Regions from separate parts of the Rahnella sp. JUb53 genome, predicted to be linked through region 1. Evidence: predicted binding sites of a transcription regulator. Region 1 holds the regulator's gene; each other region holds the start of a gene.

Region 1 (5,352 bases):
CCGCAACCAATATCGAGCAAACGCTGCCCCGGTTTTAATTGCAGTTTATCGCAGATCATTTTGAGTTTTGCTTCCTGCGCTTCTTCCAGCGTTGTTGCTTCTTTCCAGTAGCCACAGGAATATTGCATATACGGGTCGAGCATCAGTGTGAATAAATCGTTGCCCAGATCATAATGCTCTTTGCCGACAATCCATGCACGTTTACGCGATTGCAAATTGGTCAGGCGTGCCGCGGCTACCCGCAGAGTGTCTTTAAAATGGTGGGGCAGTTTATTTTCCAAACCTGCACGGAGAACACGCTGGAAAAAAATATCAAGGCGGTCGCATTCCCACCAACCATCCATATAGCTTTCACCCAGACCCAGAGAACCTTCCTGTAAAACACGCTTAAAAAAGTCAGTGTTTTTTACTTTAAGGTCGAAAGGGCGATTACCATTTACCTGGATGTCTGCCATTGCCAGCATTTCACTGGCTATCCGATACCACTGATTATCCTGAATGCTTAGGTCTTCTATACACGATGAACTCATAGCTTCTCCATCACTTTCTCTTCTGATTTATTAACCTGCCGGGAAAAGCAAAGGCTATTTTTTGCAGGTCTTTATGAGAACAGACGACTAGCGCCTCGTCCGATATCCGACACCAACAGAGGAAATTTAGAAGAACGCCTGCGGGCACAAGTCGCGCAGGAAAATCATCCTTGAAAAACGTACTAGGAAAAATAGTGTGACGCATTCCTCGCGTCCGGCTTAAGTATGTAATAAAAGTTTTGTAAAAATGCTATTTTATTGGGTTTTGTTGAGTATAGGCTCGCCCGCAGGCATTCTCAATAGTTAATCGTCATGAATGAAAATGACCATTAAGTGATTGTAACTTATGGTCATTATAACGATTAACTTTCAAAGCTTGCTCAGGCTTCCTGCTCCGACTTTTGCTCAGTATATTGCGGATTTTTGTGTCGCACAGACATCCACCGGCCCAAAACTACCAACAATAGTGTAGACAGCATGGTGGTGACTGTCGCTATTAATGGTTGCGCAATAAATGCGGAAACCAGCAAACTGGCGAGGAAACACAATCCCAATTGCAGGGTATTTTGCAACGCAGCCGCTTTCCCTGTATTAGCAGGAAATGGCATTAATGCATTTGCCACAACAATTGGATAGATTGCGCCATTCACCAGAGCCATGAAACAGAACGGGATCAACAAGCTCACCAACCCGGCATCAGTGAACATGGCGACACAGAACAGACCCGCAACACTCAGGCCATACCCTGTCAGCAGCCAGGGTAAAATTTTATTCCCATCTAACTTGCTGATGAGCAACCTGCAGCCGAAGCCTCCAAGCAGGAAAGCGATGGTCTGCGGAACATAGCTCAGGCCAATCACGCCCGGCGAATAGCCCATATCGCTCAGAATAAACGGCGACCCCGTCAGCCAGGCAAAGAAACCGGCGGAGCAGGCGGCGTAAATCATGACATTACCGCTGTAAACGCGCGATTTCAGCAACGTGCCAAAGCCCGCTTTGTCGGCAGATTTGTGTTCTGCCGGCTTATTTTCCCGCAGCGTGAAGGTGGCGATAAGCAACAAGGCGGCCACTGCAGTCAGCAGGGCAAATATCGCTTCCCAGTCAAAATGGTTGAGCACCCAGGCGCCAAGCAAAGGCGCCAGCGCCGGCGAAAGTGCCACTAAAGGCATAATGCTGGCGAAGGTTTTTTTAGCGACATCCGCTGAAAAACGGTCCACCACGATTGCCTGCCAGGTCACTGCGGCTGCACAGACGCCCATGGCCTGTAAGAAACGCAGCGCCAGAAGGGCGCGCACGTTCTCGACCCAAATCACGCCCAGACAGCCGACGGCAAACAGCATCAGACCGAGCAGTAAAACCGGTTTGCGGCCAATGCGGTCTGACAGCGGTCCCCACAGCAATTGTCCGATGGCGAATCCGCCGAGAAAAATACTCAGGCTGGCGCTGATCATTCCCGGACTGGTCATCAGGCTGGTTTGCATTGCGCTGAACGCAGGGAGGTACATATCTGTGGCTAAAAAGCCGAGCATGCTCAGGCCAGCCAGATAGAGCATAAATCCAAAGGAGGGTTTCATTATTATCTCGTTAATTTATTTATTGCAGATGATTTGATGCAGGGATCTGTTCGGAGGCAGATTTTAACGCTTTGATAACAGCGTTGTGAAACGTTAATATTTGCACTCTGCTATCAAAAATATTGAAGGCTAAAATATGTGGTCAGAATACGCTCTGGAAGTCGTTGATGCGGTGGCAAGAACCGGAAGCTTCAGTGCGGCGGCACAGGATCTACATCGGGTGCCTTCTGCCATCAGCTACACCGTTCGTCAGCTCGAACAATGGCTGGCGGTGCCCTTGTTTGAACGTCGACACCGTGACGTCGTTTTAACGCCAGCGGGCAAAGTTTTCGTGGATGAAGCGCGGGTTCTGATAAAAAAAATGATAGCTACACGACGCCAGTGTCAGCAGGTTGCCAACGGCTGGCGGGGCGAGTTACGTATTGCTGTCGACAGAATTGTTAAACCGGCAAGAACCCGGCGACTGGTGCTGGATTTCTATCGTCATTTTCCTGATACGGAACTGATTATTCATTCCGAAGTGTTTAATGGTGTGTGGGACGCACTGGTTGACGGACGTGCTGATGTGGCAATCGGTGCGACGCGGGCGATACCGGTTGGTGGTCGTTTCAGTTTTCGCGACATGGGGTTTATGGACTGGCACTGCGTGGTCAGCCCGCAGCATCCGCTGGCGCAGTTACCGGGTGCGCTCAGTGATGACCAGCTCAGGCCTTATCCCGCATTGTGTCTTGAAGATACCTCGCGGACGTTGCCCAAGCGTGATACCTGGACGCTTGATAACCAGCGGCGTCTGGTTGTGCCGGACTGGACCTGCGCGCTTGAATGTCTGAGTGAAGGTTTATGCGTAGGAATGATGCCGGTACATCGCGTGAGCCACCACATTGAACAGCAGACATTGCAGGTTCTGGCGCTGGAGAATACCTTCCCTGACAGCCCATGTTGCCTGACGTGGGACCAGAGCAATCCGTCACCTTCACTGGCGTGGTTGCTGGAATATATGGGTGATACAGAAACGATGAACCGTGAATGGCTGCGGGACTGAGAAATTAAACGCCTGCAAAAGCAGGCGTTATGTAAGATTAAAGGCAAGCATTAACGGCGATAGTCGCGGTACGGGCCATCGGCCACCGAACGACGTTCAACCAGTTTCGGATGCACCTCGATGGTCTGTGATTCTTCACGTTTGCTGACGATGCGGTCGAGCAACATAGTAAAGGCCATCTCACCCAACCGTTCTTTCGGCTGATGCACGGTCGTCAGTGCCGGAGAGAAGTACCGCGCATTACGCACGTTATCGTAACCAATCACCGAAATATCCTGCGGGACGCGCAATCCGAGCTCATCAGCGGCGCAAATTGCGCCCATTGCCATGACATCGCCCCCGCAGAAGACGGCGGTGGGGCGTTGTTTCTGCATCAGAATCTTATGCATCGCCTGATAACCTGACTCCGGCTCGAAATCGCCCTGAACCACCCATTCTTCGCGAAGCGGGATATTGGCTTCCGTCAGCGCTTTGACAAAACCCTGGAAACGACCGCCGCCGGTGTTACGCGCCAGCTGTCCCGGGATCACGCCAATATCACGATGCCCGCGTTCGATCAGATAGCGTCCGGCCATATAACCGCCTTCGAAAGCATTATCGATAATGCTGTCGGTGAAGTTTTTACGCGCTTCGCCCCAGTCCATCACCACCATCGGAATCGAACGATACTCTTCAAGCATATTGAGTAATTCGTCAGGGTATTCCGCGCACATGACCAGCAGACCATCGACGCGTTTTTGCGCCAGCATCTGCAGATAGGCCTGTTGTTTTTCCAGATTGTTGTGCGAGTTACACAAGATCAGCGTATAGCCTTTGGAGAAGCAGCTGTTCTCGACGGCTTCAATCACCTCGGCAAAATAGGGCGCTTCACTGGAGGTTGCCAGCAGACCAATCGTCTTGGTGTTATTCACTTTAAGACTACGGGCTACGGCGCTCGGAGAATAATGTAGCTCTTTAATGGCAAGCAGCACCGCTTCCCTGGTTTCTTCGGCGACGAAACGTGTTTTATTGATGACGTGCGACACGGTTGTAGTGGAAACGCCAGCGCGCTTTGCGACATCTTTAATCGTTGCCATGTAAAGAATGACTCCTGAACTTCCGTGCTTCAGCACGTTAGCATTATGTTAATCGTTTGCTTGCGTTGATTACACTGCGGACATCTAAAAGGGCAGTGTAATCATTGGGTGGATTCTTCAGAATGAGGCGTGAAATGCTCTCGGGTGAAATCGACCGGCACACAGGCGTGTTAACCGACAATTTTCTCTTATAATGCATGAAAGTGGAAGTAAAATTGTCATGTTCACATTTTCATTCAGCAGAGGATTTTAAAAGTGAATTATGCGAAAATGCGTTGGCACACATTTAGTGTGGCTAAAAGAAACGCCACAACTTGATCCGAAAGGGGGTTTGATGGACAGCAACCTGAAATTATCGTTGATCACCACGGTATGCGCTTTGCTCATGATTATCGCTTTCAGCTTCACGGCAGTGATGAACTAATCTGGCAGTGAGACAGTAGTGAGACGCAACAAAAAAGGGCGATACCTTTCACAGGAATCGCCCTTTTCAATTTTACGCAGTGACCGTTACCGCCGATACTCTTCCCTGCAGAAACTCTTCGTTAAGTGCTATTCAATGGCTGATTAGCGAAACCTCAGACTTAACGAATTGTTTATTATCGGATTGTTTTTGGGGTCATCACCCGACGTGCGCCAACATAGTGGTCTTGCCAGTAATCGTCGCCCAGTGAGGTGATTTTGATGTCTTCACCGGTTCTTGGCGACTGGATGAATTTGCCGTTGCCAACATAAACACCCACATGATCCGCTGCGCCGCGGTTGTTGATTCTGAAGAACACCAGATCACCGCTTTCAAGTTCGCCACGTTTCACCGGCGCTGCATCGCGCAGGTGGTACATCTCGTTTGCCGTGCGCGGCATTTTAATGCGGATCAAATCTTTGTAAGCGTAATAGACCAGACCGCTGCAATCAAAACCGGTATTCGGAGAAGTTCCTCCCCAGCGATAAGGTTTGCCGACCTGGTGCATCAGCTTAGTCATCGCCGTTTGTTGTGCATGCTGATAGCGTTTTTTATGTGTCGCACTCAGCGTAATAGGTTTGGTGTCTTCTTCGCGTAACTTCTTGCCTTTGCGGTGTCGGCCATACGCTTCTTTCTTGCTGATTTTTTCACTGCTGTTTTTGGCAAG
Region 2 (5,352 bases), on a different contig from region 1:
ATCTGATTACGCGCCATTTCCAGCAGCAAATCGTTGTAAAGGCTGTCAAATTCCTGATCAATACGCAGAACTTTCGCCTGAATTTTTTTCAGTAAATGACGGGAGGCACCCAGAAAGCCTTGTTCTTCACTGATGAGGATCCGTCGCTTTAAATCGGCAAAACGGACTTTATAGAACTCATCCAGGTTATTGGAGTAGATCCCTAAAAAACGCATCCGTTCGATCAGGGGATTGCTTTTGTCTGCCGCTTCCTGCAACACGCGCTCATTGAAGGACAGCCAGCTTAGTTCTTTCTCGATATAAAGCTTTTCCTGACCCATTTTCACTCCGTTCATTTAGCTTGCAACCTGGCCCATACAGGCAAATTTGCCCGAAAACACCGCAATTTAGCTCAGCTTATTCCTCGTGTTACGGGCCGTTTTTTCAGGTCAGCGTAACAGGAAGCTGTCAGTGAGAGGGGCCTAGTGTCTGCTATCAATATTGCGAAAGATTGACAGGAAAGTCCAACATAACTGGGGATGATTTCAGGAGAGTTTATATCAGGGGAACAAATGAGAGAAAAAGGCGGGAAAAGTCTTACCGGTGAAGGAGTTCTTTTCCCCTCACCGGTAATTTATGGCCTGATTTTTAACGCGCTAAACTGTACAGCACTAAACTACACCGCGCTGGCGCCAATCAGTGATTCAGTTTTGACCTGAACCGGTTTGGTTTTGTACTTCGCCAGGAATTGCGGCTGGAAAATACACATGCGGATGGCACTGCGGTATTCGCCGTTCACAAAGAATTCCTGTTTCAGTTCACCTTCGATCTCAAACCCTAATTTGCTGTAAATGTGGATCGCCTTTTTATTTTCTTTATCGACGATTAAATACAGTTTGTAGAGGTTCAGAACTGAGAAGGCATAATCCATCGCCAGACGCACGGCATCACCGGCAAAGCCTTTGCCCTGATGTTGCGGGTCAATGATTATCTGAAATTCCGCGCGGCGGTGAATATGATTAATTTCCACCAGCTCCACTAAGCCGACCGGTCCGCTTTCGAATTCTATAATAAAGCGGCGTTCGCTCTGGTCATGGATGTGTTTGTGATACAAGTCGGTCAGTTCGACGAAAGCCTCGTAAGGTTCTTCAAACCAGTAACGCATGATGCTGGCGTTATTATCAAGACGGTGAACAAACGACAGGTCGTCCTTTTCCAGTGGACGTAATCTGACGCTGTTATGGCTAAACATGGGGTGTTCCTCAACTATAAAAGCCGTTTTATGAGGGTAACCTTCGTAAATATGAGGTCTGAAACAACTGTGTTTCAGATGAAGGTCGGCGCACAAACGACGTTTAAACGTGCGCCGGGATGTGCATTATATCGGGTGAAATGTAAACAAATGTCAAATGATGGAAAATAAAAAACCGGCACGTGGCCGGTTTATAGTGAAATCGTGAGGCAAGTACAGATTAATCTTCTGCGTATCCGCGTTCAGAAAGCGGTTTGTTATCCAGAAACGCCTGACCGTTTTGCAGTGATAAACGTCCGTCAACAAACCAGCTGACCACCAGCGGATAAATGCTGTGTTCCTGCGTTTGCACGCGGGCAACCAGCTCTTCTTCCGTATCCTCAGCAAAAACAGGCACTTTGGCCTGTAAAATCACCGGGCCGCCATCGAGTTCTTCCGTCACGAAATGTACGGACGTGCCGTGTTCAGCATCCTGATTTTCAATCGCCTGACGGTGAGTATGTAAACCCGGATATTTCGGCAGCAGGGAAGGGTGGATGTTAATCATGCGCCCCGCAAAGCGCTGAACGAATTCGGCGCTCAGGATCCGCATGTAACCAGCGAGTACCACCAGAGAGGGCTTGAAAGTTTCAATAGCGTCAGCCAGTGCAACGTCAAAGGCGATGCGATCTTCGTAAGCTTTTACATCCAGCGCATGCGCCGGAATATCGGCTAAACGGGCTCTTTCAAGCCCGTATGCAGCGATTTTATTACTGAAGACTGCACTGATTTCTGCGTTGATTCGTCCCTGCTGGCAGGCATCGATCAGGGCCTGTAAGTTGCTTCCCTCGCCCGATACCAGAACCACAATCCTTTTCATATCCCTACCTGTCGTCTTCAGTGAATAGAGTGACCTGACTGATTACTCAATAACGACGCGCTCAGCGGAGTCAGAGGCCTTAACATAGCCAATTTTCCACGCTTTTTCACCCTTGTCATTCAGTAACGCAATGGCCTGGTCGGCAAGTTCTGCCGGAAGTGCGACCACCATGCCCACGCCACAGTTAAAGGTGCGGTACATTTCGTGACGGCTGACGTTACCGGTAGTCTGCAACCAGGTGAAGACGTCCGGCCATTCCCAGCTGGCTTCTTCGATGATGACCTGAGTGTTTTCCGGCAGTACGCGCGGAATATTTTCCCAGAAGCCGCCACCGGTCAGGTGAACGATACCGTGAACGTCCACGTTTTCGATCAGATTGAGGATCGACTTCACGTAAATTTTGGTTGGTGCGAGCAGGTGATCAGCCAGGGATTTGCCTGCCAGTGTGGTGGTTTCCGGGTCAGTGTTGCTGACTTCCAGAATTTTGCGCACCAGGGAGTAACCGTTGGAGTGCGGGCCACTGGCGGCGAGGCCGATCAGCACATCGCCATCAGCTACTTTGCTGCCGTCGATAATTTCTGATTTTTCCACTACGCCAACACAGAATCCGGCGACGTCGTAATCTTCGCCGTGGTACATGCCCGGCATTTCAGCGGTTTCGCCGCCGACTAACGCACAGCCAGACTGTTTACAGCCTTCTGCAATACCGGTGATCACACTGGCGGCGATATCGACGTCCAGTTTACCGGTGGCGTAATAGTCGAGGAAGAACAGAGGTTCAGCGCCCTGAACGATCAAATCGTTGACGCACATCGCGACCAGGTCGATACCGATAGTATCGTGGCGTTGTAAATCCATCGCCAGACGCAGCTTGGTGCCAACGCCGTCGGTACCCGAAACCAGCACGGGTTCACGATATTTTTGCGGCAGCGCGCAGAGAGCACCAAAACCCCCTAATCCACCCATAACTTCCGGGCGACGAGTCTGTTTTACTACACCTTTAATGCGATCTACCAATGCGTTACCGGCATCGATATCTACGCCTGCGTCTTTATAGCTGAGAGAGGTTTTGTCGGTCACTGCGAAGTCCCCACGGCGGTTTGGGTTGGTGGTTGAAGAATAAAGCGGGGCAATTCTAACAGTGGAAGCAAACGTTTGCGAGCGCCTTATTCAGAGTCACTATCTATACTTAAAGATACAACACTTAGCCGAAGTCATTGGCGTTGCAGCAAGGCAGCAAACGAGCGAATCCCGACGAGCTGACTTGAGTCAGTGATTCGGGTGAGAGAGAGCCGCTAACGCAACTGCGGCTTCAATGAAGAAGGATAAGTTGATTTGGATCAGGCTAATTGGTATGGCGTTCAAAAAAAATGGCGTTATAATCTCGCGATTTTTTTTTGCAGCTCAACCACCTTAGGAGAATAAATAATGAAGATCGTCGAGGTGAAACACCCGCTGGTGAAACACAAGCTGGGCCTGATGCGTGAAAACGACATCAGCACGAAACGTTTTCGCGAACTGGCTTCTGAGGTGGGAAGTCTGCTGACGTATGAAGCGACTGCCGATTTAGAAACTGAAAAAGTCACCATCGAAGGCTGGAATGGCCCGGTGGAAATCGATCAGATCAAAGGCAAGAAAATTACTGTCGTGCCAATCCTGCGTGCCGGTCTGGGCATGATGGAAGGCGTACTGGAGCACGTTCCGAGTGCGCGTATCAGCGTCGTCGGCGTGTATCGTGATGAAGAAACCCTGAAACCTGTGCCGTATTTCCAGAAGCTGGTTTCTAACATCGAAGAACGTCTGGCGCTGGTCGTTGACCCGATGCTGGCCACCGGTGGTTCTATGATTGCCACCATCGACCTACTGAAAAAAGCGGGCTGCCAGAGCATTAAAGTGCTGGTGCTGGTTGCTGCTCCGGAAGGGATCGCCGCTCTCGAAGCCGCGCACCCGGACGTTGAACTCTACACCGCCTCGGTGGATCAGGGACTCAACGAGAAAGGCTACATCATCCCGGGGCTCGGCGATGCGGGCGACAAGATATTTGGTACGAAGTAAGCAATTAGCAATAAGCCGACTAAGCAGTCGGCTTTTTTTTGCTCGTCATACACAACACAACATCACACCATTGAGAGGATCACATTCATGACCCGTCGTGTCATCGGGGTAAGCGAACGTCCGCCATTGCTGCAGACAATTCCCCTGAGTTTCCAGCATCTGTTTGCCATGTTTGGTGCCACCGTTCTGGTTCCCATTCTGTTTAAGATAAACCCGGCAACGGTGCTGCTGTTCAATGGCATAGGGACTTTGCTGTATTTATTTGTCTGTAAAGGGAAGATACCGGCGTATCTCGGCTCGAGTTTCGCGTTTATTTCACCGGTGCTGTTGCTGTTGCCGATGGGGTATGAAGTGGCGCTGGGCGGATTTATTGCCTGCGGGTTACTGTTTTGTCTGGTGGCGCTGATTGTTAAGAAAGCCGGTATTGGCTGGATCAACGTGATGTTCCCGCCCGCGGCGATGGGGGCAATCGTAGCCGTCATCGGGCTTGAACTGGCCGGTGTCGCAGCGAATATGGCCGGACTGCTGCCTGCCGATGGCGCAGCGGTAGACTCTACCACCATCACCATTTCACTGGTGACGCTGTCGGTGACGATTCTGGGTTCCGTACTGTTCCGCGGTTTCCTGGCGATTATCCCGATCCTGATTGGCGTGCTGGTCGGTTATGCACTCTCGTTCTTCATGGGCGTAGTGGATGTTTCTGCTATTGAAAACGCACACTGGTTCGCGCTGCCAACTTTCTATACGCCGCGTTTTGAATGGGTGGCTATCCTCACCATCCTGCCTGCGGCGCTGGTGGTGATTGCTGAGCACGTCGGGCATCTGGTCGTGACGGCGAACATTGTGAAGAAAGATTTGCTGCGGGATCCGGGTTTGCACCGTTCGATGCTGGCGAACGGCCTGTCGACCGTACTGTCCGGTTTCTTCGGTTCTACGCCAAACACCACCTACGGTGAAAACATCGGCGTGATGGCGATCACCAAGGTTTACAGCACCTGGGTCATCGGCGGCGCGGCAATCCTGGCTATTCTGCTTTCCTGTATCGGGAAACTGGCGGCGGCCATTCAGGCGGTGCCGGTACCGGTGATGGGCGGGGTTTCGCTGCTGCTTTACGGCGTGATTGGCGCTTCAGGGATCCGCGTGCTGATTGAATCGAAAGTTGATTACAATAAAGCGCAGAACCTGATCCTGACTGCGGTGATCCTGA
Region 3 (5,352 bases), on a different contig from region 1:
GGATCGTTGGGCGCTCTGGCTCTGGCAAAAGTACACTGACGAAACTGGTTCAAAGGCTGTATGCGCCCGAGCGTGGGAGGGTGACCATTGATGGTAATGACCTTGCTTTGGCCGATCCAGCCTGGTTGCGAAGGCAAATTGGCGTTGTTTTACAAGATAATGTTTTGTTAAACCGCAGCGTTCGCGACAATATTGCACTGGCTGAACCGGGTATGACACTTGAACGTATTATTGAAGCGGCAAAGTTGGCAGGTGCCCACGAATTTATTATGGAGTTGCCTGAAGGTTACGACACCCATGTTGGAGAGCAGGGGGCAGGATTATCTGGGGGCCAACGCCAGCGTGTCGCTATTGCCCGCGCTCTGGTCGGCGATCCCCGAATATTAATTTTTGATGAAGCAACCAGTGCACTGGATTACGAGTCAGAGAAAGCCATTATGCAAAATATGCAGGCAATCTGTCGTCATAGAACGGTATTGATTATTGCTCATCGTCTTTCAACCGTTCGCCATGCACAGCGGATTATTGCGATGGATAAAGGACAGATAGTTGAAGAGGGTACTCATCAGGAATTATTATCTCGTGAAAATGGGTATTACCGACACTTACATTCTATCCAATCATTATAGAAAAATTCACTTTATTAAAAATAACAGACGCAAAAATATGAAATTATGCATTCAGGCAATATCGGAGTTATGCCGTAATTATTGTCGCATATGGAAAAGTATCTGGCCTTATCGTAAAGATCTGGAGCCTATAGAACGAAATGAAAATGAAAAAGCTTTCCTCCCGGCCCATCTTGAACTTACAGAAACACCTGTCTCTGTTGCTCCAAAGGCTGTCGCCCGCGCAATAATATTATTTACCGCGATTGCTTTTGTATGGGCGTTGATAGGCCAAATTGATATTCTTGCCATTACCCAAGGTAAAACAATACCGAGTGGACGCAGTAAACAAATTCAGCCGCTTGAAACGTCCGTGGTTAAAAATATTTATGTCAGCGATGGACAGTTTGTTCGCAAGGGGCAGCCTCTCATCGAATTAAGTGGTATTGGTTCCGACAGTGATTATGAGCAGTCGGTAAAAGGATTACAGGCTGTACAGTTGGCTAAATTGCGTGCGGAAGCTTTGATTGTTTCGATCGAGAAACGCCAGCGTCTTTCTTTGAATAGAAAATTGGCAGAAAAATGGGGTATTCCTTCTGAGGATATTAATGAAACTGAGATTTTGGGTGAAAATTACTATCAGACCTGGGTAACCCAAAATGAAAAGTTACAGGCAATACTTAATCAATATCATGCAGAATTGCGTTCAAATGACGATCAGATCCACAAACTGGAGCGAATAGGAAAAATTGAGAGACAACGCTCGAAAGATTTTCTTGTTTTGCTCAATAAAAACTATCTTTCTCAACATGAGTATTATGAACAGGAAAGTAAAGTCATCCAAAACGAGCATGATTTGAAAAGTTTGCGTAACAAGACTCAGCAGATACAAGAAAGTATCAGTCAGGCAGAACAAGAACAGCGGTTGAATACGACGACTTTACAGCGAGATACCCTTGAAACGTTACGGCAAGCCAATGAGCAAATTCATCAGCTTTCCGGTCAGCTTTTAAAAGCCACTCAGCGACAGCACTGGATGTCATTGTCTTCGCCAGTTGATGGCACAATACAACAATTGGCTGTACATACCGTCGGCGGTGTTGTGACGGAGGCACAACCGATCATGGTTATCGTCCCTCTTGAAGATAAAATTGAGGTAGAAACACTGATCGCCAATAAAGATATCGGTTTTGTAAATGTTGGCCAACCTGTCACTGTGAAAATCGAATCGTTTCCTTATACGCGTTACGGTTACCTGACAGGAAAAGTGATTAGCGTCAGTCTGGATGCGATGGAGCATGAACAACTCGGAATGGTGTTTAGTGCAATTGTCGCTCTGGATCAAAATCATCTTATGATCGAAGGGAAACGTATTAACCTGGTTGCGGGAATGAATGTCACCGCTGAAATAAAAACCAGTAAGCGGCGTGTCATCGACTATTTGTTAAGCCCGTTACAAACTAAAGTAGATGAAAGTTTTAAGGAGCGGTAACGTGAAGCACATTTTATTCATTGTCATGAATTTTTATGCAAATAACGTTTAGCTACTATTTTATTACTCTGGACACGGCCAAGTTCCAGTTCCGTCAGCGGTTTAACACAAAACCCTACTTTTAGTAACCTGAAACCAGATGGCTTTTACTGATATTAACCGGCCTGTATCATAATTTTCTAATTATGAGGCAATTTCGCTGGCTCCCTCATGGCGGGGCCGATAACCTGATTCTGTTTCATGGCAGAACCCCTATAAGAAGAGAGTAATTATGAGTAACGCTGATATTCGCATGGCCATTGTTGGCGCAGGTGGCCGCATGGGCCGGCAGCTGATTCAGGCCGTATCCGATGCCGATGGCGTGGTGTTGGGCGCAGCGCTGGAACGTTCGGGTTCTTCCTTAGTGGGTGCCGATGCGGGTGAACTGGCCGGTGTCGGTACTATGGGCATTAAAGTGCATGACAATCTGGATGCTGTGACGAACGACTTCGATATTTTGATCGACTTCACCCGTCCGGAAGGCACGCTGGCGCATCTGGAATTTTGCCAGAAGCACCATAAAGGCATGATTATCGGGACCACGGGCTTTGATGATGCCGGTAAGGCCGCAATTAAGCAGGCTTCGGAGATCATTCCGGTCGTTTTTGCCGCCAACTTCAGCGTTGGCGTGAATGTTGTCCTCAAGCTGCTGGAAAAGGCGGCCAAAGTCATGGGCGATTACACGGATATTGAAATCGTGGAAGCGCACCACCGTCATAAAGTTGATGCACCATCAGGTACAGCACTGGCGATGGGTGAAGCGATTGCCGGTGCATTAGGCCGTGATCTCAAAGAGTGCGCGGTGTATGCCCGTGAAGGTTATACCGGTGAACGTGATCCAAAGAGTATTGGTTTTGCCACGATTCGTGCAGGCGATATCGTCGGTGAACACACCGCGATGTTTGCAGATATCGGTGAGCGCGTTGAGATAACGCACAAGGCTTCCAGCCGCATGACATTCGCAAATGGCGCTGTTCGTGCGGGTAAGTGGCTTTCTTCACATAAAACCGGTCTTTATGACATGCGAGACGTGCTTGGTTTAGAAGATTTGTAAAAGATGATTTAGATGTGATGTGGTTGTTTTGGTCATAATGTTTTGATAAAAGGGCAGTTCCTTGATTGCCCTTCTCTTTTTATTAGAAAATAAGTGTTTCGCTTATTTTTATCTTTGTGTTTTCATTTTTATGGTGTTTTCACTGGTTTTATCTGATGCATTGCATGTTTTTTGAACGCGACCACTCTTCGGTTCTGTAACAATTCCCCTTTTCTCGTCATTTTCCACACATCCTCTCCCGCAAACGGTTACTATGGCGACTTAGTCACTATTTTTATGCCAGTCAGAGAGCCTTTTCTCTGAGTTGTACGAAAAGAAGAGAAATATTGGTGCTTTTGGTAGACAAACCGTACTGCCATCATTAGAATGCGCGCAATTTGCCAAAAATTGCCTTTGGGAGCGATTTTTGCATTGATTTAGATCGAGTTATCTGAATTAATATGCAGATATTGTGATTTATTATTCTTGGAGGATGCTTTGATAAAGTCAGCGCTATTGGTTCTGGAAGACGGAACCCAATTCCACGGTCGGGCCATCGGGGCAGAAGGGTCGGCAGTGGGGGAAGTGGTCTTCAATACGTCGATGACCGGTTATCAAGAAATCCTCACTGATCCTTCCTATTCCCGCCAGATTGTCACTCTCACTTATCCCCATATCGGTAATGTCGGCACTAACGCCGCTGATGCAGAATCCTCCGCAGTACACGCTCAAGGCCTGGTCATTCGCGATTTACCTCTGATTGCCAGCAATTACCGCAGTGAAGAAAACCTCTCTGATTATCTCAAGCGCAACAACATCGTTGCCATCGCCGATATTGATACCCGCAAACTGACCCGCCTGTTACGTGAAAAAGGCGCACAGAACGGCTGCATCATTGCGGGCGATTCACCGGATGCTGAACTGGCGCTGCAAAAAGCCAAAGCATTCCCGGGGCTGAAAGGGATGGATCTGGCGAAAGAAGTGACGACGACAGAATCCTACAGCTGGCAGCAAGGCAGCTGGACGCTGGAAGGCGAACTGCCGGAAGCGAAGAAATCTGAAGAACTGCCATTCCACGTGGTGGCTTACGACTACGGCGCGAAGCGTAATATCTTGCGCATGTTGGTGGATCGCGGTTGCCGCCTGACAGTGGTTCCAGCACAAACGCCGGCAGAAGAAGTGCTGAAGATGAATCCGGACGGTATCTTCCTGTCCAACGGCCCGGGTGACCCGGAGCCATGTGATTACGCGATCGCTGCGATCAAATCCTTCCTGGAAACTGACATTCCGGTATTCGGCATCTGTCTCGGCCACCAGTTACTGGCACTGGCCAGCGGCGCGAAGACCGTAAAAATGAAGCTCGGCCACCACGGCGGTAACCACCCGGTAAAAGATATCGATAAAGATATCGTGATGATCACCGCGCAGAACCACGGTTTTGCGGTTGATGAAACCGGTCTGCCTGCCAACCTGCGCGTGACCCACAAATCACTGTTCGACCACACGGTGCAGGGCATTCATCGCACTGATAAAGCGGCGTTCAGCTTCCAGGGGCACCCTGAAGCCAGTCCGGGTCCGCACGATGCGGCACCGCTGTTCGACCACTTCATCGAACTGATTGAAGCTTTTCGCGCTACCAATAAAAACGACGCCACTCTTACAGGCAAATAAATCAGGAGCAAGAAAAAATGCCAAAACGTACAGATATAAAAAGCATCCTGATCCTGGGCGCCGGCCCGATTGTTATCGGCCAGGCTTGTGAATTTGACTACTCGGGTGCGCAGGCGTGTAAGGCGCTGCGTGAAGAGGGTTACCGCGTCATTCTGGTGAACTCCAACCCTGCGACCATCATGACTGACCCGGAAATGGCCGATGCGACTTACATCGAGCCAATTCACTGGGAAGTGGTGCGCAAGATTATCGAGAAAGAACGTCCGGATGCCGTGCTGCCAACCATGGGCGGCCAGACCGCACTGAACTGTGCGCTGGAACTGGAACGTCAGGGCGTGCTGGAAGAATTCGGCGTGACCATGATTGGAGCGACCGCCGATGCGATTGATAAAGCGGAAGACCGTCGCCGTTTCGACGTGGCGATGAAAAAAATCGGCCTCGACACCGCACGTTCCGGTATCGCACACACCATGGAAGAAGCGCTGGCGGTTGCCGCTGATGTTGGCTTC
Region 4 (5,352 bases), on a different contig from region 1:
CCAAGTGAGATCACGCAATCGCAGGCATCTTTTTTCAGGATCTCCAGCCCTTCACGCACATTGCGGGTGGTTGGGTTAGGGTTTGTTCCATGATAAACGCTGCTTTGCACGTCGCTTTTTGCCAGTAATTCCTGAACCTGTTTAACCACGCCGATATCGAATAACACTTTATCCGTGACGATCAGGGCATGGCGGAAACCATGCTGCGCGATAGCGGTAGCCGCATCATTAAGCGCGCCAGAACCAATAACGTTAACGGACGGGATAAAGAAAGTTGCAGTAGCCATAATTGTTTTCCTTGTTGTCAGCTCTTGGTAGGTACAAGGAAACCTTAATGTTGTTACCGGTAACATCATTTGATCTGGCGCAAGAATACGCAGATTAACCCGGCTAATTTCCTGATCTAATGACTATGAAATGTAAGGTTATTATCTGTTGGCATAAGCCATTTCTGCTATCAGAACCGCGGGTTATCATCATTAAGTAATACTTCCTGTTACCGCTGATGAACTGTACGCGCGATATCGATTATGGCCCGTGGGCGGGCGGCACGAACAAAGGTATAATGGCGCGGATTAAAATGACTGAGGTTGAAGTGGCAGTGACAGAATTAGCAGAAATAAATGACGACGAACGCTGGATGCAATACGCAATGACTTTGGCGCTGAAGGCGCAGGAGGAGGGCGAAGTGCCGGTGGGCGCCGTGCTGGTTTTGGACAATCAGGTGATTGGCGAGGGCTGGAACCGTTCTATCGGACATCATGATCCGACGGCGCACGCGGAAATCATGGCGTTACGTCAGGGCGGCAGCGCGGTGCAAAACTACCGACTGCTGGATGCCATACTGTATGTCACTCTTGAGCCTTGCGTGATGTGCGCCGGCGCGATGGTCCACAGCCGGATCCGTCGGGTGGTGTATGGCGCAGCCGATGCCAAAACCGGTGCAGCGGGTTCCCTGATGGATGTTCTGCGCCATCCCGGCATGAATCATCAGGTAGAAATCACGTCGGGCGTTCTGGCTGATGCCTGTTCTGAACAGCTGAGTGCGTTCTTTCGTTTTCGCCGCAGCCAGAAAAAAGCGCTGCGGCTGGCAGAGCGCGCAGCTCAGGCCGGTGACATCATTTCTGATAATCCTAAAGAATAAGGCTGTTCAGGCCTTATTTCCCCAGTGCTTCCTGTGCATCCACTACCGGATATCCCTGACCCAGCTGAGCCTGTAGCGCCGCCTTCTGCGCCTGCTGCTTCTCTTTTTCCATCAGATACCCCACCAGACTGAGCTGATAGCGGCGGATATTTTCCACATAATTATACGCCTGCGTGCCGCGGGCATAACCGTAAGTCGTCCGGCTTAAGAAGCGTTTCTGATTAAGCATCGGCAGCCGTTGCTTCACATCCGCCCAGCTGTCCGGATTCCCCTTTTGCTGTGCGGTCAGCTTGCGGGCGTCCAGCATATGGCCGTAGCCCATATTATATGCCGCCAGTGCAAACCAGATCCGTTCATCCTGCGGAATAGATCCCGGCATTTTATCCATCAGATGCGACAGATACTGCGCACCGCCACGGATACTTTGTTCGGCATCTGTCCGGTCATCGACATTCAGCCCGCCAGCCGTCGCGCGGGTCAGCATCATTACGCCACGCACACCGGTCGGTGATTTCGCCAGCGGATCCCAGTGAGATTCCTGATAAGCGATAGCGGCCAGCAAACGCCAGTCGATGTTCTGAGCATATTTTTCAAACAGCGGCTGCAAATCCGGCAGCGTCGTGTCGATGGCGTTCAGGAAAGTACGGGTATCGACATAATCGAAATCGCCCACGTGCCCGAGGTATTTTTCCTCCAGTTTTTCCAGCGTACCGTCCTCTGAAATCTGACTGAAGAAATCCAGCATAGCGGCAGCAAGGCTGTCGTCATCAGGTTGTTTGCGGTAATACCAGGTGACCGGTTCATCGTCTGTGGCATCAAAGGCCACCGCAAGGCGCGGATAGACGCGCTGCATCAGGGCGATGGTGACCGAATCCCCCAGCGTATAATCGAGTTTGCCGTTTTCAACCTGTTGCAACAGGTCGCGGGGTGACAATTTATCGGTGGTGGTCCAGTTGAGGTCTGGATATTTTTGGCTGGCAGCTTCCAGCGTGGCGATATGCGCACTGCCAGCAGACACTACCAGCGAGCCTTTGATGTCGGCGAAACTTTTCGGGCGCACAGCACCCTGCCGGTAAACCAGCTGCTGCGATACGGAATAGTATTCCGGGCCGGCGCGGTAGTTTTTCAGGCGCTCATTGTTGTACACCAGACCGGAAGCCAGCATGTCGGTTTTACCATGATCAAGATCGTCGAACATGCTCTCGATGGTGGTGTGCTGAGAAATCACCAGCTTCACGCCCAGATAATCTGCGAAGCGTTTAGCCAGTTCATAATCGAAGCCCAGATTGCCTTCAGGGGAGTCCATAAAAGTCAGTGGAGAATTGAGCGTGCTGACGCGCAATTCTCCACGGGATTTTATCTGATCCAGCTGGTCACCTTCACCTCTGTGCCACGGCACGGCAGGCCACAAGGCCAGTGCCAGTAACAGGGCGGCGATCCCCATCAGAACATAATTAATTTTTAGTCGCGTCAAATAGTTATCTCGCTGCGGCGCTCTTGTTTTTTTACGCTATGCTGTGCAGTTAGTATGGTTATATCCCCAGTGCTGACGCATTTTGCTCAACAAAACGGCAGTCTGCAACTTTATTCATAATAGCCATGATAACGGTAAGGCTATAAAGGAATATGAAGTTTCCCGACGCAAACGGTTTCGTCGGACGCCAGCTTTCTTTATAATAGCCCGCGTTTTCCCCCTGTTGCGCCCAATGAAGCACTGTGGTCAGTGTCTTCGAAGACGAGAGATCTGTGATTATGGAAATACTGCGTGGTTCGCCCGCTTTGTCGGCTTTTCGCATTAACAAATTGTTGTCCCGTTGTCAGGAAGCACGTCTTCCGGTCAGCGATATCTACGCCGAATATGTACACTTTGCCGACGTCAGCGCACCGCTGAATTCGGACGAACAAACCAAGTTACAACGCCTCCTGAAATACGGTCCTTCTCTCGCTGAACACGCTCCTTCTGGTCGTTTATTGCTGGTCACCCCGCGTCCGGGCACCATTTCTCCCTGGTCTTCCAAAGCTACCGACATCGCCCACAATTGCGGTTTGTCACAGGTTCTGCGCCTTGAGCGTGGTCTGGCATTTTATGTTCAGGCACCGCAACTGACCGAAGCACAGTGGAACGAACTGGGCGCATTGCTGCATGACCGCATGATGGAAACCGTGTTTACCCGTCTGGAAGACGCCAGCGCGCTGTTCGCGCAGCATCAGCCAACCCCGGTGCAACATGTGGATATCCTCGGCGTTGGCCGTGGCGCACTCGAAGCCGCCAACACCAAATTAGGTCTGGCGCTGGCGCAGGATGAAATTGATTACCTGATGGAAGCCTTTACGTCGTTGGGGCGCAACCCGACAGACATCGAATTGTATATGTTCGCACAGGCCAACTCAGAACACTGCCGCCACAAAATCTTCAACGCAGACTGGATTATCGACGGCGAAACCCAGCCGAAATCCCTGTTCAAGATGATTAAAAACACCTTCGAACAGACCCCTGATCACGTGCTGTCCGCGTATAAAGATAACGCCGCCGTGATGGAAGGTTCGCAGGTCGGTCGTTTCTACGCCGATGCGAAAGACGGTTTGTACGATTTCCATCAGGAGCAGGCGCATATCCTGATGAAGGTTGAAACCCATAACCACCCGACGGCGATCTCTCCATGGCCGGGTGCGGCAACCGGTTCAGGCGGTGAAATCCGTGACGAAGGTGCAACGGGGCGCGGCGCAAAACCGAAAGCCGGTCTGGTTGGTTTCTCTGTTTCCAACCTGCGCATTCCTGGCTTTGAACAGCCGTGGGAAGAAGATTTCGGTAAGCCGGATCGTATCGTTACTGCGCTGGATATCATGACCGACGGCCCGCTGGGCGGCGCAGCCTTTAACAACGAATTTGGTCGTCCGGCGCTGCTGGGCTACTTCCGTACTTACGAAGAAAACGTCAACAGCCACAACGGCCCTGAGCTGCGCGGTTACCACAAACCGATCATGCTGGCCGGTGGTATTGGCAACATCCGCGCGGATCACGTGCAGAAAGGTGAAATCACCGTTGGCGCAAAACTGATTGTACTGGGTGGTCCGGCGATGAATATCGGTCTGGGCGGCGGTGCGGCTTCTTCCATGGCATCGGGACAGTCTGACGCGGATCTGGATTTTGCGTCCGTACAGCGCGACAACCCGGAAATGGAACGCCGTTGTCAGGAAGTGATCGACCGTTGCTGGCAGCTGGGCGAAGCCAACCCGATCCTGTTTATCCATGACGTCGGTGCCGGCGGTTTATCCAACGCCATGCCGGAACTGGTCAGCGATGGCAACCGTGGTGGCTGTTTCCAGCTGCGCGACATCCTGAACGACGAACCGGGTATGAGCCCGCTGGAAGTCTGGTGTAACGAATCGCAGGAACGCTATGTACTGGCTGTTTCTCCGGCTCAGCTGGAACAGTTCGATGCTATCTGCCAGCGTGAGCGTGCACCTTATGCCGTGATTGGTGAAGCGACTGAAGAAATGCATCTTTCTCTGGAAGACAGCCATTTCGACAACCAGCCAATTGATATGCCGCTGGACGTTCTGCTGGGTAAAACCCCGAAAATGACCCGCGATGTCACCACGCTGAAAGCGAAAGGCGACGACCTGAATGCGGAAAACATTCAGATTGCAGAAGCGGTAAAACGCGTTCTGCACCTGCCAGCCGTGGCAGAGAAAACTTTCCTGATCACCATCGGCGACCGCACCGTCACCGGCATGGTGGCGCGTGACCAGATGGTTGGTCCGTGGCAGATCCCGGTCGCTGACTGTGCGGTCACCACCGCCAGCCTCGACAGCTATCACGGCGAAGCGATGTCACTGGGCGAACGTGCGCCAATTGCCTTGCTGGATTTCGCCGCTTCTGGCCGCATGGCCGTTGGCGAAGCGCTGACTAACATTGCCGCCGTCGAAATCGGCAGCCTGAAACGCGTTAAGCTTTCTGCTAACTGGATGTCTGCGGCCGGTCACCCGGGCGAAGATGCGGGTCTGTATGCCGCAGTAAAAGCGGTGGGTGAAGAACTTTGTCCGGCGCTGGGTATCACCATTCCGGTGGGCAAAGACTCCATGTCGATGAAAACCCGCTGGCAGGAAGGTAATGAACAACGTGAGATGACGTCACCGCTGTCACTGGTGATCACCGCGTTTGCCCGCGTCGAAGACGTGCGCCACACCGTGACGCCGCAACTGCG

What was found. The regulator PurR, encoded in region 1, represses purine synthesis genes. The targets are predictions, from matches to a motif close to CANGCAAACGTTTGCNTG.
Region 2: purM (phosphoribosylformylglycinamidine cyclo-ligase) is a predicted target of PurR. The motif match lies at 3,235-3,252, and genes of this name have one in related genera.
Region 3: carA (glutamine-hydrolyzing carbamoyl-phosphate synthase small subunit) is a predicted target of PurR. The motif match lies at 3,431-3,448, and genes of this name have one in related genera.
Region 4: purL (phosphoribosylformylglycinamidine synthase) is a predicted target of PurR. The motif match lies at 2,783-2,800, and genes of this name have one in related genera.

Annotation. Positions count from the first base shown of each region.
Region 1 covers NZ_SLYT01000001.1:325,915-331,266, forward strand. The annotation lists gene cfa (cyclopropane fatty acyl phospholipid synthase) at 1-530, opposite strand, end outside; gene punC (purine nucleoside transporter PunC) at 911-2,104, opposite strand; gene punR (DNA-binding transcriptional activator PunR) at 2,241-3,146, shown strand; gene purR (HTH-type transcriptional repressor PurR) at 3,197-4,222, opposite strand; gene EC840_RS01620 (C40 family peptidase) at 4,822-5,352, opposite strand, start outside.
Region 2 covers NZ_SLYT01000003.1:416,289-421,640, forward strand. The annotation lists gene ppk1 (polyphosphate kinase 1) at 1-320, opposite strand, end outside; gene speG (spermidine N1-acetyltransferase) at 656-1,231, opposite strand; gene purN (phosphoribosylglycinamide formyltransferase) at 1,452-2,090, opposite strand; gene purM (phosphoribosylformylglycinamidine cyclo-ligase) at 2,133-3,170, opposite strand; gene upp (uracil phosphoribosyltransferase) at 3,519-4,145, shown strand; gene uraA (uracil permease) at 4,233-5,352, shown strand, end outside.
Region 3 covers NZ_SLYT01000009.1:87,611-92,962, forward strand. The annotation lists gene EC840_RS19410 (type I secretion system permease/ATPase) at 1-629, shown strand, start outside; gene EC840_RS19415 (HlyD family type I secretion periplasmic adaptor subunit) at 589-2,100, shown strand; gene dapB (4-hydroxy-tetrahydrodipicolinate reductase) at 2,372-3,193, shown strand; gene carA (glutamine-hydrolyzing carbamoyl-phosphate synthase small subunit) at 3,671-4,843, shown strand; gene carB (carbamoyl-phosphate synthase large subunit) at 4,861-5,352, shown strand, end outside.
Region 4 covers NZ_SLYT01000003.1:250,097-255,448, forward strand. The annotation lists gene yiaY (L-threonine dehydrogenase) at 1-287, opposite strand, end outside; gene tadA (tRNA adenosine(34) deaminase TadA) at 581-1,144, shown strand; gene mltF (membrane-bound lytic murein transglycosylase MltF) at 1,158-2,618, opposite strand; gene purL (phosphoribosylformylglycinamidine synthase) at 2,894-5,352, shown strand, end outside.